Regions from separate parts of the Anoxybacillus sp. EFIL genome, predicted to be linked through region 1. Evidence: a T-box and tRNA genes for the amino acid it is inferred to sense, from the RefSeq annotation. Region 1 holds a T-box; the other holds one or more tRNA genes.
The links. A T-box is a leader RNA that pairs with one kind of tRNA and senses whether it is charged. The one in region 1 lies ahead of serS (serine--tRNA ligase), so its partner is inferred to be a tRNA-Ser.
Positions count from the first base shown of each region.

Region 2: it encodes a tRNA-Ser, which carries the amino acid that the T-box ahead of serS (serine--tRNA ligase) is inferred to sense. The anticodon was not compared.

Region 1 is NZ_SDLH01000017.1:810-10,305, forward strand. Features, by position in the region: gene ES017_RS14920 (YaaL family protein) at 1-57, opposite strand, end outside; gene recR (recombination mediator RecR) at 57-653, opposite strand; gene ES017_RS14930 (YbaB/EbfC family nucleoid-associated protein) at 663-986, opposite strand; gene dnaX (DNA polymerase III subunit gamma/tau) at 1,003-2,682, opposite strand; RNA gene ffs (signal recognition particle sRNA large type) at 2,791-3,055, opposite strand; gene tadA (tRNA adenosine(34) deaminase TadA) at 3,129-3,617, opposite strand; gene ES017_RS14950 (deoxynucleoside kinase) at 3,756-4,394, shown strand; gene ES017_RS14955 (deoxynucleoside kinase) at 4,391-5,059, shown strand; tRNA gene ES017_RS14960 (tRNA-Ser) at 5,190-5,282, opposite strand; gene serS (serine--tRNA ligase) at 5,362-6,636, opposite strand; T-box leader at 6,686-6,901, opposite strand; gene pdxT (pyridoxal 5'-phosphate synthase glutaminase subunit PdxT) at 6,958-7,536, opposite strand; gene pdxS (pyridoxal 5'-phosphate synthase lyase subunit PdxS) at 7,555-8,439, opposite strand; gene ES017_RS14980 (D-alanyl-D-alanine carboxypeptidase family protein) at 8,652-9,496, opposite strand, start outside.
Region 2 is NZ_SDLH01000008.1:123,979-133,474, forward strand. Features, by position in the region: gene ES017_RS12280 (thioredoxin family protein) at 1-99, shown strand, start outside; gene ES017_RS12285 (cold-shock protein) at 290-490, shown strand; gene glnA (type I glutamate--ammonia ligase) at 912-2,273, shown strand; gene ES017_RS12295 (SGNH/GDSL hydrolase family protein) at 2,373-3,164, shown strand; gene ES017_RS12300 (ABC transporter ATP-binding protein) at 3,164-4,075, shown strand; gene ES017_RS12305 (ABC transporter permease) at 4,068-5,048, shown strand; gene ES017_RS12310 (NUDIX hydrolase) at 5,048-5,680, shown strand; gene ES017_RS12315 (MBL fold metallo-hydrolase) at 5,683-6,642, shown strand; tRNA gene ES017_RS12320 (tRNA-Ser) at 6,694-6,786, shown strand; gene ES017_RS12325 (ribonuclease H1 domain-containing protein) at 6,859-7,455, shown strand; gene ES017_RS12330 (CobW family GTP-binding protein) at 7,469-8,386, opposite strand; gene ES017_RS12335 (ArsR/SmtB family transcription factor) at 8,555-8,887, shown strand; gene ES017_RS12340 (arsenic transporter) at 8,906-9,496, shown strand, end outside.

The sequences.
Region 1 (9,496 bases):
TTCAATGAGCTGGTCGTTAAATTGTTTGCGCAGCCACCCTTTTCGTTTCCAAAACACTATAGTTCCCTTCTTCCTTCCAGAGCTTTAGATAAAGTCACCTCATCGGCGTATTCTAGATCGCCACCAACAGGCAATCCGTGGGCAATGCGCGTAATTTTAACACCTGTTGGCTTTAGTAGCCGGGAGATATACATAGCCGTTGCTTCCCCTTCAATATTCGGATTCGTCGCTAAAATCACTTCTTGGACCGTTTCATCTTGAAGACGTCTAAGCAATTCAGCTATTTTAATATCTTCCGGACCAATTCCTTCCATAGGTGAAATAGCTCCATGTAACACATGATACAATCCGTTGTATTCTTTCATTTTTTCCATAGCAATCACATCTTTCGGGTCTTGCACAACACAAATAATCGAACGATCTCGCTTATCGTCTTCACAAATATAACAAGGATCCTTATCTGTAATATGACCACACGATGAACAATACGTTAAATTTCTTTTCGCATTTACAAGTGCTTTTGCAAAATCTAATACGACATCTTCTTTCATATTTAACACAAAAAACGCCAGACGGACGGCCGTTTTCGGCCCGATGCCTGGCAATTTCATAAAGCTGTCGATCAATTTCGATATCGGCTCTGGGTAGTACATAATAGCCTCCTAGAATAATCCCGGTATATTCAATCCTTTTGTAAACTGCCCCATCGTTTCTGCGGTTAACTCATCTACTTTTTTTAACGCATCATTCGTCGCAGCAAGCACTAAATCTTGCAACATGTCGATATCTTCCGGATCAACGACCTCCTCTTTAATTTTCACTTCTAAAATTTGTTTATGACCATTTGCAATAACGGTAACCATTCCACCGCCTGCCGTTCCTTCAACTGTTTTTTCTGCTAATTCTGCTTGTGCTTTCTCCATATCTTTTTGCATCTTTTGCATTTGCTTCATCATCTTTTGCATATTTCCCATTCCACGCATCATTTTCATCATTCCTCCATTATTCTTTAATTTCAATTAAGTTTTCACCAAACCATTTTTTCGCTTCCGAAATGAATGGATCTTCTTGTTCATGTTGTTCATTTCCACTTGTTTGTTGACGAATGAACTGCTCTCGAATTTGAAGCCATTCACTTTCAGGAACAGGAATCGTATCGAGTTTTTTCCCTGTTAATTCAAATAATACTTGTTCTAAATTGTCTTTGACATAGTTACTATTATCAGCAACCATTTTACAATGAATTTCATATTTAAATTTTAACACAAAAGCTGTGCCACTTGCTGCTACAGGTTCACTCTCTTGCAATAATGCCGCATGTGACACTTTATTTTGCTTTTTTAACGTCTCAAGCACATGTGGCCAATTTCCTTTAATAAGAGATAAATGCTGATGTGTTGCTTGGCGAAGCACTTCATGAATGCGTCCTATCGGTATTTTATAATCTGTCCGAATACTTTTTCCTGTTTTTTTCACCGGCTCGCTCGTTTCTGCAGGGGAGAGCTTCACACCGGTTTCTTTCAGTTTCGCTAATTGCTCTTCAAGCTGTCTCACTTTCTCCTCCAACGCTGGAGAAATCGGAGTTTTGATTACTCGTTCCTCTTCATAACAAAGCTTCACAATCGCAACTTCCATATGCACGCGCGGATGGTTCGTTAGGCGCATATCTTGTTGACTTTTACTCAACAAATCGATCGCTTCATATATAAGCGATGTTGGAATCACGTCAGAAAGCTCTCGAAATCGTTCATCAACGAGCACACGATGGGTCACATCTTCTAGCTGAGGTGCCGCTTTATATAAAAGCATATCTCGATAATAGTAAATTAAATCTTCGACAAGGCGATTCGGATCTTTCCCTTGTTCCATTAAATGTTGAAAAAGACGCAACGCCTCAACAGTCTTTTTTTCATATATCGCATAAATTAAATCTGCGATTTTTCTTTGTGAAACTGCACCTGTAACCGCTAACACATCCTCAAGCAACACGCGATCTTCACTAAAAGAAATAGCTTGATCGAGCAAACTTAACGCATCACGCATTCCACCATCAGCAGCACGCGCAATCGCAAATAGTGCCTCTTCCTCTACATCTATACCTTCTTCCGCAACAACTGTTTTTAAACGCGACACAATCGACCTCAACTCAATGCGCCGAAAATCAAATCGTTGACATCGAGAAACGATCGTTAAAGGAATTTTATGTGGTTCCGTTGTCGCTAAAATGAAAATCACATGTTTCGGAGGCTCTTCCAACGTTTTTAATAACGCATTAAACGCCCCGATGGACAACATATGCACTTCGTCAATAATATACACTTTATACGGCGCTGACGTTGGGGCAAATTTCACCTTCTCACGAATGTCGCGAATTTCATCCACTCCGTTATTTGATGCTGCGTCAATCTCTAATACATCAGAAATCGAACCGTTCGTAATGCCTAAACAAGTCGGACATTCGTTGCATGGCTCTGCTGTTGGACGATGCTCGCAGTTTACCGCTTTAGCAAAAATTTTAGCTATACTCGTTTTTCCTGTCCCACGTGGACCTGAAAATAAATATGCATGTGAAATCTTTTGTTGAAGCAGGGCATTTTGCAACGTTTTTGTCACGTGTTCTTGACCAACAACATCCTTAAAACTTTGCGGTCGAAAAACACGATATAAAGCTTTATAACTCACGAAACTGCCCTCCTCTTTGCTCATATCTCATTTATTATATCATTAAAAAACGCATGAAAAAAGCACCTGCCTTTTAAGCAAGTGCTTTGATTCAATCTATGTAAATTGCCGTGCACCTTCTGTCGACTAGCTGCCATAGACGTTACTAGAGTAGTTAGCTCAGTTCAGGCACCCCTGCGGCACATGGGAGCGTCCGCTTACTGCTGCTTCCTTCCGGACCTGACAGGGTTCACGGATTCCCATTGCGCAGGACCCAAACGTCAACACCACTTATTCTAGGCAGGCTCTACAGCAAACTAACCTAAAGAAGGAATTCAGCCTCGCTAGAGCGGATTGCGAGTACAGGGCACCGCTACCTCCCCGCTTAGCACGGCAATGCGTTATCACTAACGCAAGTATAAGTATATCTCTTTTTCATACAAATTGCAATGACTACACAATGGAATTTAATTGGAATTTAAACTATTTTTTTCTGCCTTCTTTTGTTGACGTAAACGTCGGAAAAATTCACTTAGCATTTCTCCGCATTGCTCAGCTAATACCCCACTAACGACTTCCACTTGGTGATTAAACCGTGGCTCTTGTAATAAATTCATTAATGTTCCGGCACATCCCCCTTTTGGATCGCTCGCCCCAAACACAACCCGCTTTATGCGGGAAAGAACAATCGCTCCAGCACACATCGCACAAGGTTCTAACGTCACATACAACGTCGCCTCTTCTAGTCGCCACGTACCTAGTTTTCGACACGCTTCATCGATAGCTAAAAGCTCCGCATGCGCAATCGATCGTTGATCTCGTTCACGCAAATTGTGAGCTCGTGCAATCACTTCGTCATTGTATACAACAACAGCACCAATAGGCACTTCTCCGATGTTCTCCGCCTTTTTTGCTTCTTCAATAGCTAGACGCATGTAATACTCATCATTTCTCATTTTTGAAACTCCCGTACTTTTTATCATCTATTCTATAGAGTATATCAAAATAAAAAAGCAACATACAGAGTAATCATTTTATGTTAAAATAAATTTTGTCTGTCTACACAGACGGTTTCACCTAAAGGAGGTTACACAATGTCCCGCGTGCCCTTTATTACTGTTGAAGGTCCAATTGGTGTTGGAAAAACATCATTAGCAAAGGTCGTTTCAGACTATTTTCAATATGAATTGTTAAAAGAAATTGTTGATGAAAATCCCTTTTTGGGTAAATTTTACGAAAACATTGAAGAGTGGAGCTTCCAAACGGAGATGTTTTTTCTATGCAACCGTTACAAACAACTAGAAGATGTCGAAAAAAAGTTTTTAAGCAATGGGAAACCGGTTGTAGCTGACTATCATATTTTCAAAAACTTAATCTTTGCTAGACAGACTTTAAAGGGAAAGCAGTACGAAAAGTATGTGCAAATTTATGACATTTTAACAAACGACATGCCAAAACCGAATGTCGTCATTTATTTGCATGCTTCATTGCACACGTTGCTCAAACGTATCGCGATGCGAGGTCGCGAATTTGAAAAAAACATTGATCCGAACTATTTGCAACAATTATCACATGCTTACGAACAAGCAATGGAGCAATTTGAACAAGCTCACCCTCACATTCCTGTATTACGGTTTAACGGAGATGAGCTCGATTTCGTTCATCGTGACCAAGACCGATTTTTCATTTTAAACGAACTGCAATCTGTTCTTAAAAGGAGCTTAGAACAATGAATTTACGAGAAAAATATCATATTCCAAGCGATGCTGTTATTACCATTGCCGGAACGGTTGGTGTAGGAAAATCAACGATGACAAAAGCGTTAGCTGATGCACTTCAATTCCGCACCTCTTTTGAAAAGGTAGACACAAACCCTTATTTAGATAAATTTTATGCCGATTTTAAACGTTGGAGTTTCCATCTTCAAATTTATTTTCTTGCCGAACGATTTAAAGAACAAAAACGCATTTTTGAATATGGTGGAGGATTTGTTCAAGACCGATCCATTTACGAGGATACTGGCATTTTTGCAAAAATGCATTTTGAAAAAGGGACGATGTCAAAAGTCGACTATGAAACCTATACAAGTTTATTTGAAGCGATGGTCATGACACCGTATTTCCCACACCCTGATTTACTTATTTACTTAGAAGGAAGTTTTGAGGAAATCATTAAACGCATCCGTGAACGCGGTCGCCCAATGGAACAACAAACACCAATTGAATATTGGAAAGAAATGTATGAAAGATATGAGAGATGGATCAACAGTTTTAATGCTTGTCCTGTTTTGCGCATTAACATTAATGAATACGATATTATTCGCGATGCCCAATCGATCGAGCCGATCGTCGCAAAAATTGGTTACATGATTGAACAATATCGCAAATTAAAAAAATAAGGATGCCCTCGCTTCATTTCGGGCATCCTTTGTTTTGCTTATATAAAACAAAAATTCGTTACGATATGTAACGAATTATTCGATAAACAATCTCCATTTTATGCGCTGTGGACTGTAAACATTCGAATGATGGCGGAGGAGGAGGGATTCGAACCCCCGCGCGCCTTTCGACGCCTCTCGGTTTTCAAGACCGACCCCTTCAGCCAGACTTGGGTACTCCTCCGTATCGACATGTATTAAGTTATCATAATCATTACCCCATGTCAACACTTTTTATTAAAAAAGGGGAGCAAATTCTCCCCTTATGAAATCACTTCTTTTCCTCCCATGTATGGGCGAAGCACTTCTGGGATCACGACTGTTCCATCTTCTTGTTGATAATTTTCCAAAATCGCTGCAACTGTTCGTCCAATGGCTAAACCGGATCCATTTAACGTATGCACATGTTCTGGCTTTGCTTTCGGGTCTCGGCGGAAACGAATGTTTGCACGGCGAGCTTGAAACGCTTCAAAATTGCTGCAGGAAGAAATTTCTCGATACGTACCATAGCTTGGTAACCATACTTCAATGTCATATTTTTTGGCTGCAGTAAAGCCTAAATCAGCTGTACACATGCTCATGACACGATACGGTAGACCTAATAATTGCAAAATGCGCTCTGCATCATTTGTTAACTTTTCGAGTTGTTCATAGGAATCTTCTGGTTTTACAAATTTGACAAGCTCCACCTTATTAAACTGATGCTGACGAATTAATCCGCGCGTATCTCTTCCTGCTGATCCCGCTTCTGAGCGGAAACATGCGCTATAAGCAGCATATTTAATCGGCAAATCGTCCGCTGATAAAATTTCATCACGATGTAAGTTAGTCACAGGAACTTCTGCTGTCGGAATTAAAAAGTAATCTTCACTCTCGATACGGAACGCATCTTCCTCAAACTTCGGAAGCTGTCCTGTTCCTGTCATGCTTGCTCGATTCACAATGTACGGTGGTAAAACTTCTTCATATCCGTGTTGTTCCACATGTACGTCTAACATAAAGTTAATTAACGCACGTTCCAATCGTGCTCCGAGGCCTTTATAAAACACAAATCGACTTCCTGTTACCTTCGCTGCCCGTTCAAAATCTAAAATTCCAAGCCGATCCGCAATTTCCCAATGCGGTTTCGGTTCAAAAGAAAATGAACGTGGCTCTCCCCATTTACGAATTTCTACATTGTCATCTTCTGATTCACCAATCGGCACAGAGTCATGCGGAACGTTTGGAATGGATAAAAGCAACGTCTCAAGCTGTTGTTCCACTTCACGCAATTCATCATCAAGCACTTTAATGCGATCGCCAACTTCACGCATTTCAGCAATGAGATGGTCTGCGTCTTTTTTCTCTCGCTTTAAGATGGCAATTTGTTGTGACACATCGTTGCGCTTATTTTTTAGTTCCTCCGCTTGTGCAATTAATTCGCGGCGACGACGATCGAGCTGCTCGAATTGTTCAAAATCCGTTAAGTCCTCACCACGATGCTGAAGCTTTTGTTTTACCTCCTCAAAATTGGCACGTAAAAATTTTAAGTCTAACATCATCATTCCTCCTTTTTGATTTATGAAATAAAAAACTCCCGTCCCAAAAGAAAGGGACGAGAGTATTCCCGCGTTGCCACCCTAGTTGAAGACATGCGTCTTCCACTCGAGAAATGTAACGGTTCTCACCGGAAATGCCTACTAACTTCACGCGTTCAGCATTTCGCTCCAGGATGGATTCACAAGTCATTCCTGCCGATTCACACCAACCATCGGCTCTCTGAAAGGAAGAGGGCTTGTTACTAGTTCCTGTCATCGCTTTTTCTTTATATCATTTTCTTGGAAATAATGTACTATAAGTTTAAACAAAATGCAACCTGTTTATTCTTTCGCTTCTTTAACCATGTTTATAAAATATTGTGTCATGCGATGATCATCCGTTAATTCGGGGTGAAACGAACATCCTAAAAATTGTCCTTGCCTTGCCGCGACAATACGGTCCTCATATGTCGCAAGCACATCAACGTCGTCCCCTACGGAAACAATGTGCGGAGCTCGAATAAATACACCAATAAAATCGTCCGCAACACCTTTAATCGTTAACGATGCTTCAAAACTTTCGCGTTGACGTCCAAATGAGTTGCGTTCGACTGTAATATCCATTAAACCAAGGTGTGGTTCATCGTAACCAACAATTTTTTTGGCTAAAATAATCAAGCCTGCGCACGTTCCAAACATCGGCTTTCCTTCACGAGCGAATTGCTTCAGCGGTTCAATAAACCCGTATTTGTCCATTAAACGACGCATCGTCGTACTTTCTCCGCCTGGAATAATAAGACCATCAATATGTGCCAGTTGCTCCACCTTTTTAATAACTACCGCTTCAGCACCACACGCTTCAATTGAACGTACGTGTTCACGTACGGCTCCTTGCAATCCGAGTACCCCTATTTTCGTCATGTTCATTGCTCCTTTACATTACCATCCGCGTTCTTGCATCCGTTGTTCAGGAAGCAACGAAGAAATATCAATCCCTTTCATCGCTCCACCTAATCCCTTTGATAAATGAGCAATTAATTCATAATCTTCGAAATGAGTTGTCGCTTCAACGATGGCACGCGCATATTTTTCAGGGTTTTCTGATTTAAAAATACCTGAACCGACAAATACACCGTCAGCACCTAAATGCATCATTAACGCCGCATCTGCTGGTGTTGCGACACCACCTGCTGCAAAGTTAACGACAGGAAGACGGCCAAGACGTTTAATTTGTAACAATACTTCAAACGGTGCCCCTAAATTTTTCGCTTCTGTCATTAATTCATCTTCGCTCATGCTAACAACTTTGCGCACTTGAGCGTTCACTTTACGCATATGGCGAACAGCTTCAACAATATTTCCTGTTCCCGGTTCGCCTTTTGTACGAAGCATAGATGCCCCTTCAGCAATACGACGAGCCGCTTCACCTAAATCACGGCAGCCGCATACGAAAGGTACAGTAAATTGACGTTTATCAATATGAAATTCTTCATCTGCCGGGGTCAACACTTCACTCTCGTCGATGTAATCTACACCAAGCGCCTCTAATACACGCGCTTCAACATAATGACCGATGCGCGCCTTCGCCATGACTGGAATCGATACTGCTTTCATCACTTCTTCAATCACAGTCGGATCAGCCATGCGTGCAACGCCACCTGCTGCACGAATATCAGCTGGAACACGCTCAAGAGCCATAACAGCTACTGCACCTGCTGCTTCAGCAATTTTCGCTTGTTCTGCGTTCACGACGTCCATAATGACGCCACCTTTTTGCATTTCCGCCATTCCGCGTTTTACACGTTCTGTACCTGTAACCGCCACCGTTCATTCCTCCCATTATGTATATCGTTATTGTGATATTGTACTGAAAAATCAGTCCAGCGACAACTATTCATCACTGCAGTACACTATCCATATTCTAGCATACGTTTTTACTACGTAAAAGTATAGAAACACTAACTACATTTCTTTATTTTAACTCAATTTTTTTAAAAATCACAATAAAAATTTTAAAGCCCTCTAAAAAGAGAGCTTTAAAATAATCCTTTCATCGCATTTGAAGCACCATTCCAAATATCACTGAACAATTCGCCAATCGCTCGCATCGCCAAAACGAAACCATTCGCTTTTTCTACAGCCCGCTTTGTTACGATCTCTACCTTTTCTCCTTCTTTTGTTAAGTAACCATAGTCTGTTCCTTCATATTTCACGTACATATACCCTACTTTTTGTCCTTTTTTCACAGGAGCTGTTAACGTTTCTTTTTCAATGACGACAACAGGCTTATATTTTTTTTCTTCCCCTCGCTTAATGACAAGCGACAACGGTTGTTTTGTTGCAATCGCAACTTCTTTTTCTTTCCCTTTCTTTACTGCTACCGTTTCATGTTTTTTTGTAATATAACCTTTTGGATACAATTGTTGCACAGTATAGTTGCTAAACGCGTAGTCCAACATTTTTCTCGTCTGTTCAAAACGCGACAAATGCGTACCTTTTCCGTTCGTTTTCGCATTCATCACAACGGTAATAAAGCGCATGCCATTTCGCTCTGCCGTACCTGTAAAGCAATATCCTGCAAATTCTGTATATCCTGTTTTAATCCCATCGACACCTTCGTATGCTGCAACAAGTCCCGAAAGCATCCAGTTCCAGTTATCCATTTTAATTTGATCATCTGTTCCTTCTCGGAAGTATTTACGAGGAATACTTGCGGTTTCTAAAATTTCTGGGAACTCGTGATATAAATGATACGCTAATGTCGCTACAGCACGAGCAGACATCACATTTTCTTCGTTATCTCCGCTACCTGCTGGGTGCAATCCTCCTAAATCTTTGTTATTTAATCCTGTTGCATTGACAAATTTGTAATCTTTTAATC
Region 2 (9,496 bases), on a different contig from region 1:
TCTATTCGTACAGCTTTAGATGCATTGCTTTTAGGGAAACCTGTTCCGAAAGAACAGAAGCCAAGCATCGGTTGCAGCATCAAATGGAAAGAAAAATAAAAAAAACATTTGACATTTTTATTTCAAGCCTATATACTTAAGAAGTACCATTTCGTTCGTTATATCAATGATCGTTATAAGCTGCACCTTTGTCAGGTTCATCTTATAAGGACTTGACGAAAGTGTAGCTTTTGTTTTATGAGTAATGAAACGGTGGTCAATTTTTAAAATTGTTTTGGAGGAATTTCACATGAACACAGGTAAAGTAAAATGGTTTAACGCAGAAAAAGGTTTTGGATTCATTGAGACGGACGGAGGTACAGACGTATTCGTTCACTTCACAGCGATCCAAGGTACTGGATTCAAAACGTTGGAAGAAGGCGAAAAAGTAACATTTGACATCGTGAATGGCAACCGTGGGCCGCAAGCGGCAAACGTCCAAAAAGCATAAATAGTCAAACGTACGGGATCTCGCTTTTCGTGAGATCCCGTTTTTATATGCAACGAAACAAATTCTCACTGGCGCAGCTTCGGAGCTGCAAGGACGGAAGAGAGGTAGGGTTTCCGTCGTTTTTGTTTGTTCAACACGCTCATATCAAGAGTGTGTTTTTTTTTAAAAAAGATAAGAAAGTATAAAATTTTGAATTGATGTCTAGCTCCAAGCGCCATCGGCTCGAGTCGCTCCGCCCCACACTGCGGCGGCGACAGCCTCCTCGGTGGGGCTTGTGCGCTCTTCGCCGATAGGCGGCGCTTTGCGCTTTTCTTAATAAAAATACAGAAAATTTGATAAAAAACTATTGAAAAATGATGAATGATTCCATATAATAAACTCATGTTATAAAAATATACATAAGAATGTGAGGTAATGTGACATGAGTGAACTACTCGTCTCTGAACAAACAAACACTTCGACGCTTGAACAAATTAAAGAAATCATCAAACAAAAACATGTTGAACTATTACATTTACAATTTGTTGATATTGAAGGTGTTTTAAAGCACGTCACAGTGACAGCGGAACAACTAGATGATGTAGTAGAAGGAAAAATAATGTTTGATGGATCTTCTATCAAAGGTTTTTCGCCAATCAATCGCTCAGACTTATATTTACTTCCTGATTTACAAACATTTGCAGTACTACCATGGACAGTAGAAGCGGGGTATGCAGAAGCACGTTTTCTTTGCTCTGTGATGAATCCAGACGGAACGTTATTTGATGGCGATCCACGTAACGTATTGAAAAAAACAGTTGAACGAGCGAAACAAAAAGGATATACGATCTCCGTTGGTCCTGAATTAGAGTTTTTCTTGTTTAAAACAGATGAAAATGGAAATCCGACAACAACACCTCAAGATAACGGTGGCTATTTTGAGCCATCACCAAAAGATCTCGGTGAACGAGTTCGCTTAGACATTTATCGTGCATTAAAAGCAATGGGATTTACGATTGAGGCTTCGCATCATGAAGTGGCTGAAGGTCAACATGAAATTAACTTTAAATATGCGGATGCGCTTAGTTCCGCTGATAATGCAACAACATATAAATGGGTTGTAAAAACGATTGCTAAAAAATACGGATTGCATGCCACATTTATGCCAAAGCCGATTTTCGGTATTAACGGTTCAGGTATGCACGTAAACATTTCGCTATTTAAAGATGGAGAAAATGCGTTTTTTGATCCATCGGATGACAATCAATTATCTGAAACGGCATATCAATTTATTGCTGGTTTATTGCACAACGTAAAAAGTTTCGCAGCCATTACGAATCCATTAGTAAACTCATATAAACGTCTCGTCCCAGGATATGAAGCGCCTTGTTATATTGCGTGGTCGGCATCAAACCGCTCCGCATTAATTCGCATCCCTGCAAAACGAGGATTAGCAACACGCGTTGAACTTCGTTGTCCAGATCCATCTGCTAATCCGTATTTAGCGTTTGCAGTTATTGCTGAGGCAGGGCTTGATGGAGTAGAAAAAGAGCTCACTTGCCCAGCACCAATCGACGAAGATATTTTCCATATGACGAATGAACGTCGTAAAGAGCTTCGTATCGAAAACCTTCCAGGTAGTTTAGGGAAAGCGATTGAAGAATTAGAAAATGGAACGATTGGACGTCATACATTAGGCGACCATGTATTTAACGAGTATATCGCAATGAAAAAGAACGAATGGGATAGCTATCGAACAGCTGTTCATGCTTGGGAAATTGAACATTATCAAGCAAAATTTTAAAAGCGAGCGATTGTGCTCGCTTTTTTGCATGTTTTCATTATGTGTTTAAACAACAAATCGTTTATGATGATACATAGAACATAACGAAAGGGTGGTATTGTGTCTAAACGAATCATCGGGATGATTGTGGCGATTTGTGCTGCAACAACATTGCTATGGGCTATCGGCTTAATCGTCACTATTCAAGACCAATTTTTTTACGAAGCTTCCTCAGTAAAACAACCAAAGCAAACAACGTCAAACACAAAGAAAAACGATGCGCTTTCCATTGTCGCACTTGGCGATTCATTAACGCGCGGGACGGGAGATGAAACAGGAAAAGGATATGTTGGCTATGTTGTAGATGAACTAAAAAAACGGACAAATCAACATGTCCAATTCACCAATTTAGCTATTAAAGGACAACGATCTGCACAATTGATTGGCCAACTCAAACAAAAAGAAGTGCAACGTCAATTAAAAGAAGCCGACATCATTTTAATGACGATTGGAGGAAACGACTTATTTCGCGGTGGCGAAGCATTGAGAGACTTATCCACTACGCAATTAGAAAAAGAAAAAGAGAAATTTGCCCAACAGCTACGTACAATTTTTCAGCTTGTTCGCACAGTAAACAACGAAGCGCCCGTATTTTACATTGCTTTATATAATCCGTTCAATGATTTAGATAATGGGAAAGAAACATCTGCCGTTGTACGTAGTTGGAATTATGTGGCATCTGAAGTAGCAGCGGACTATCAATTCATCATTTGTGTTCCGACATATGATTTGTTTGAACTACAAGTAAACGACTATTTATATACAGATAAATTCCATCCTAATAAAGAAGGATATAAACGAATTGGTGAACGTGTTGCCTCACTTATTACGTTAACGAAAGGGGAAAAATAATGGAAGAAACGTTAGTTGTACAACATGTACGAAAAACAATCGGAAAAAAAGAAATTATTAAAGGGCTTTCGTTTTCCTTAAAAAAAGGAGAAGTGTTCGGCTTCTTAGGTCCAAATGGGGCAGGAAAGACAACGACTATTCGCATGCTCGTCGGGTTAATTCGACCGACATCTGGAAAGATTTCAATTTGCGGATATGATTTACAAAAACAATTTACAAAGGCGATCCAACATATAGGCTGTATTGTTGAAAACCCTGAACTTTATCCGTATTTAAGCGGTTGGGAAAATCTTGAACACTTCGCACGAATGGTTCCAGGAATTACAGCTCATCGCATTCAAGAAGTGGTTGAACTCGTCGGTCTACAAAATCGGATCCATGATCTTGTTCGTACGTATTCGCTCGGCATGCGTCAACGCCTCGGTATTGCACAAGCGCTACTTGGAAAACCGACGGTGCTTATTTTAGACGAACCTACAAACGGCTTAGATCCTGTCGGCATTCGTGAAATGAGACAGTTTATTCGCTCGCTTGCTGAAAAAGAACAGTTAAGTGTGCTCGTCTCATCGCATTTATTGAGTGAAATACAACTTATGTGCGATCGTGTGGCGATTATGTCGAAAGGTCAGATTATTCGTATTGATACGGTCGAACATTTACTACAAGAACAAGCTCGGACATATTGGAGCGTTGATCCGATAGATACAGCCAAACAAATACTACAAAATGAAACGACTTTGCTCGGTGAAAAAGATGGAGCGCTCGTGACAATCTATGAATCAAATGAAACGATTGCGCGTTGCAATGCTCGTTTAATTGAAGCAGGGGTATATGTCAGTGGAATTGAACGCAAACTTCCAACACTAGAAGACTTATTTATTGAATTAACGGGAGGGGAAACGATTGATTAATCTTGTATACAATGAAATGTTAAAAATTGTTCGTAAAAAACGCTTGTTTATTATCGCAGCGATCGTTGCTGTTCTCGTTAGCTTATTTACATACGCGCAATTTAAACAAATCGAAACGATTCGAGAACGGATCGGAACGACAGATTGGCGCACACAGCTACAACAACAAATCATCGACACACAAAACCGATTAAACTCAACAGGCATTTCTGAGGAATGGAAAAAGTTTCTTAAAATCCGTTTACAGCAACAACAATATTATTTAGACAACGATATTAATCCGATGGCACCGGGTGCTCCAACATTTATGCGCATGTTTATTGAAAACTCCATTGAGTTATTTTTACCGCTTCTCGTTATGGTCATTGCAGCTGATCTCGTTTCATCAGAGGCAAGTGGAGGAACAATCAAGCTGTTGTTGACACGTCCTGTGAAACGATGGAAAGTTTTAATGAGCAAATATATAGCGATGATTTTATCTACGTCGTTTATCGTATTTTCTGTCGCTCTATTATCATACGCTATCTCTGGCATTGTATTTGGATATGGTGGATGGAATTTGCCGCTTTTAACAGGATTTTCGGTTCAAGGTGAAGAACTAAATACAACAGCTGTTCATCTTATTCCGCAATGGAAATACTTACTTATTGAATTCGGGCTTGCTTTTTTTGTTTCGCTCGTCGTCGGTACGCTTACGTTTATGTTGTCCGTATTAATACGTAGTACAGCCGCGGTGATGGGAATTATGCTTGCTGCCCTTATTTCAGGTGCGATTTTATCAAGCATGGTATCATCGTGGGAGTCTGCGAAATATTTATTTATGGTAAATTTACGACTCACAAGTTATGTTAGTGGAACGGCGCCACCGATTGATGGGATGACACTTTCCTTTTCAATGACTGTGCTCGCCGTTTGGGCGCTTGGTGCACTGATCGTTTCTTTTTATGTATTTACGAAAAGGGATGTTTACTAATGAAAAAAAAGATTTATACGGTCATGGATGCATTACGACACCGAACACCAACGGTTATGGATTTCGACAAATACGCTACATATGCTGTTCTTCTTCCACTCATCCGTCAACACGATGATACATTTGTCTTATTTGAAGTGCGTTCATTTCAATTGCGTCGACAGCCAGGTGAAATTTGTTTTCCGGGTGGAAAAATGGATCCGTGTGATCAAAGTCCACAAGAAACAGCCATTCGGGAAACATGTGAAGAGTTGGGGATTGAAAAAGAACATATTACACATGTCGTTCCACTTGATTATGTGCTTTCACCGTTTGGTATGGTCATTTATCCGTTTGTTGCATTTGTGAATAACGCACACATGCAAATCAATAAAAAAGAAGTGGAAGATGTATTTACCGTCCCGTTATCTTTTTTTATTGAAACGAAACCAAAAATATATCGTGTTCAATTCGAACCAAAGCCCGAAGACGATTTCCCATTTGACGATATTCCTGGAGGAAGACAGTATAATTGGCGACCAAGGCAAATCGAAGAACATTTTTATTACTACAAAGACAAAGTCATTTGGGGATTAACCGCAAAAATTGTGTATCATTTCGTTAGACTTATTGAACAGATGAGGGGAGAATAAGTATGGGACAACCTGTTGATTTAGGATTTGGCATTTCACTTATTGATTTATATGATCTACAAACTGCCCAGCGAACAGGAGCATATGTTTTTCATGAAGAAGAAGTGACGATTATCGAAACAAGTGCGAGCCCTTCTATCCCGCATTTACTTAAAGGACTAGAAGCAATCTCTATTGATTTACACGACGTAAAAAACATTATCGTTACACATATTCATTTAGATCATGCTGGTGGGGCGGGGATGTTACTACAACATTGTCCAAATGCTCGCGTATTCGTTCATCCAAAAGGCATGCGCCATTTAGCTGACCCGTCTCGTCTCATTGCAGGGGCAAAAGCCGTTTATGGCCAATCGTTTGACGCTTTATTTGACCCGATTGTTCCAATTCCTGAAGACCGATTAATTGTAAAAGAAGATGGAGAAACGTTACAAATTGGAAAAAATCGTACACTAACGTTTCTTCATACACCGGGGCATGCGAATCACCATTTCTCTATTTATGATCAAACAAGTAACGGCATTTTTACAGGTGATACAGCCGGTGTCTTTTACCCTCAATTGCTTTCGTACGGTGTTGAGTTATACCTGCCGTCTACATCGCCAAATCAATTTGATCCCGAAGCGATGCGCACATCGATTGAAAGATTTATGACGTTACGTCCAGATCGTATATATTTTGGCCATTTTGGTATGTCAACACATACACAAGTAGTTTGGAATCAACTTCATTACTGGTTACCGCTCTTTGTGCAAATCGGTTATGATGTTGTAAATGAACAAATGAATCTATCTTTTACAGAAAAAACAGAGGCTGTGTCCAATCGTTTATTTGATCATATCCAAACATTTTTGCGCAAACAGCAAGTACCTGATGATGCCGATGTATATAAAATACTTCAGCTCGACTTACAAGTGTGTGCAATGGGTCTTGTTGACTATATAGAAAAACAAAAAAGGTAATTGACGACAAATCATGTTTTCGCTATAATTTCTTTGGCACCCCACTCATACGGAGGAGTACCCAAGTCCGGCTGAAGGGGTCGGTCTCGAAAACCGATAGGGGTGTCAAAGCCCGCGGGGGTTCGAATCCCCCCTCCTCCGCCATATCTCCTCTTTTATTCCTTCTTTGTGATCTTCAACTTTGTTTCTTTATTTCAATTGCGAGGATGTGACAATTTGAAAAAATATTATGTCGTTTGGGAAGGGGCGAAAACAGGCATTTTTTCTTCTTGGGACGAGTGTAAACCGTACGTTATTGGCGTTCCGGGGGCGAAATATCGCTCATTTCCATCGAAAGAAGAAGCAGAACAAGCATTTGCGTCTAGTCCGTTTGTAAACCGAACGAAAAAAAATAAAGCGCATGCAACAAACTATGTAGAGGAAAGCATTTGCGTAGATGCGGCATGTAGCGGAAATCCAGGATGGATGGAGTATCGAGGAGTACATACGAAAACAGGGAAAGAGTTGTTTCATGTTGGGCCGATGATCGGAACAAATAACATTGGGGAGTTTTTAGCCATTGTTCACGCATTAGCATGGTTACAACAACAAAACAAAAGTTTGCCGATTTATTCTGATTCGGCAACAGCTATCAAATGGGTAAAAGGAAAAAAGGCGAATACAACGCTCGTTCGCAACGCTGAAACAGAACGTGTCTGGCAACTTGTTGAGCGTGCTGAAGCGTGGTTGCGCACGCACCATTATACAAATGAAATTATGAAATGGGAAACCGAGCAATGGGGAGAAATTAAAGCAGATTTCGGACGAAAGTGAAAGGAGAGGGATATTAACCTTCTCCTTTTTGCATGTCATCGAGTTGTTGTTTTAGTTTTTGTTTATCCAATTGTTCACCGATGATAACAAAATGTAACGGGACATTCATTTCCTCTTTCATATAGAGCGGTGTACCGTATGCATACTGAAAGGAGTAAACTCCACTTGTATGAGTAAAACGTAAAAATCCTTTCATGCGGTAAATAGTATCAGGAAGTTGTCGTACCCAGTGTTCGAACACGTCTAAGTCAATTGGGCTTGCAAATGTATGTACGTATGTTTGAATGCGTAGTCTTTCGATGTTCATTCGCTCATGCTCGTTTCTCATCCGCTTCGATAACAAATGAATATCTTCGATTCGTACATTAGAAAACGTTGTGAAAATTGTGCGCGCTTCGCTGTTGATCGTTTGTAACTCAAACGATAATTTCGCTTGTTCATCTGGACGTAATATATCTGTCTTATTGACAATTAATACATCCGCGTGACGAACTTGTTCTTTTAACAACATTTGCAGAGGAATGGAGAGTTGTTGACGATTCACCCAACGTGTTGCGTCGATTGTCGTAATAATGCCTCCCATTTGAATGCGATCAGCAAACAATGGCGACATACACGCATCGAGCACTTCAACAGGATGAGCTACCCCTGTCGTTTCAACATAAATGACGTCTAACTCATGTTGTTGAAGAAGTGAATGAAGTTCTACTTCAAATTGATCTTGAATGGTGCAACATACACAGCCGCTTAATAACTCACTTAACACAGCATCTTTTGAAACCGCATGCGAATCAATAGATACTTGACCGATTTCATTCATTACCACCGCCACTTTCCGTCCACGTTCTTTTTCATTTTGTAGTAGTCGCCTTAATAATGTCGTTTTACCACTTCCAAGAAATCCGGATAAAATATATACCTCTGTATGCATAAAATACCCCTTTCTACATGTTCCTTTTTGATCATAGTCAAAAAAGACAAAAATCACAAGAAATAATTTTTCAAAAAAGTATTTACAAGCCTTTTTCTTTACAAAATCTTTACTTGTTTATATAAGTATATGCTTATATAATGATTAATGGATGAAGGAGGGAGGTATATGCAGCACATCGAAGAGACAGCAAATATGCTAAAGCTATTAGGCGATAAAACAAGATTAATGATTTTAGCTATATTAAGTGAAACTGATTGTTGTGTGTGTGAGCTTGTTGAGATGCTACAAATGAGTCAGCCAGCTATTAGCCAGCATTTACGAAAATTAAAAGACAACGATTTAGTGAAAGAGACAAAAAAAGCGCAATGGGTGTTTTATTCATTAAATAAACAACATGAATTTTATCCAATGATGAAATGCATTTTCGCTTATCTGCCAGATCCAAAAGAACACATTCGTCAACTTGAGAAAAAAGGAATGCGCATTCGTTGTGAATAAAAAGAGAGGAGTGGTTTTTTGCTTTCCGTTACTCTTGCATCATTGATTTTTCTTATTACCCTCGTTTTTGTCATTTGGCAACCGCGCAATTTATCCATTGGTTGGTCTGCCTGCGGTGGCGCCTTATTAGCATTGCTTGTTGGAGTCGTTGATTTCCAAGATGTTATGGATGTAACGAACATCGTTTGGAATGCGACGCTTGCTTTTATTGCGATTATCATTATTTCTTTAATTTTAGATGAGATTGGCTTCTTCGAATGGGCAGCGTTACATATGGCGCGTGCGGCTAAAGGAAATGGAATTAAAATGTTTATATTTGTTTCCATTCTCGGTGCACTCGTGGCGGCGTTTTTCGCAAACGATGGTGCCGCACTCATCTTAACACCGATCGTATTAGCCATGGTACGCGCATTACAATTTGATGAACGAAACGTATTGCCATTTATCTTAGCAAGTGGATTTATTGCGGATACGACATCGTTGCCGCTTGTTGTCAGCAACCTTGTCAATATTGTATCTGCAGACTTCTTCCGCATTAGTTTTGGTGAGTACGCATCGCGTATGATTGTTCCAAACTTTTTCTCGCTCGCGGCGAGCATCGGGGTGCTT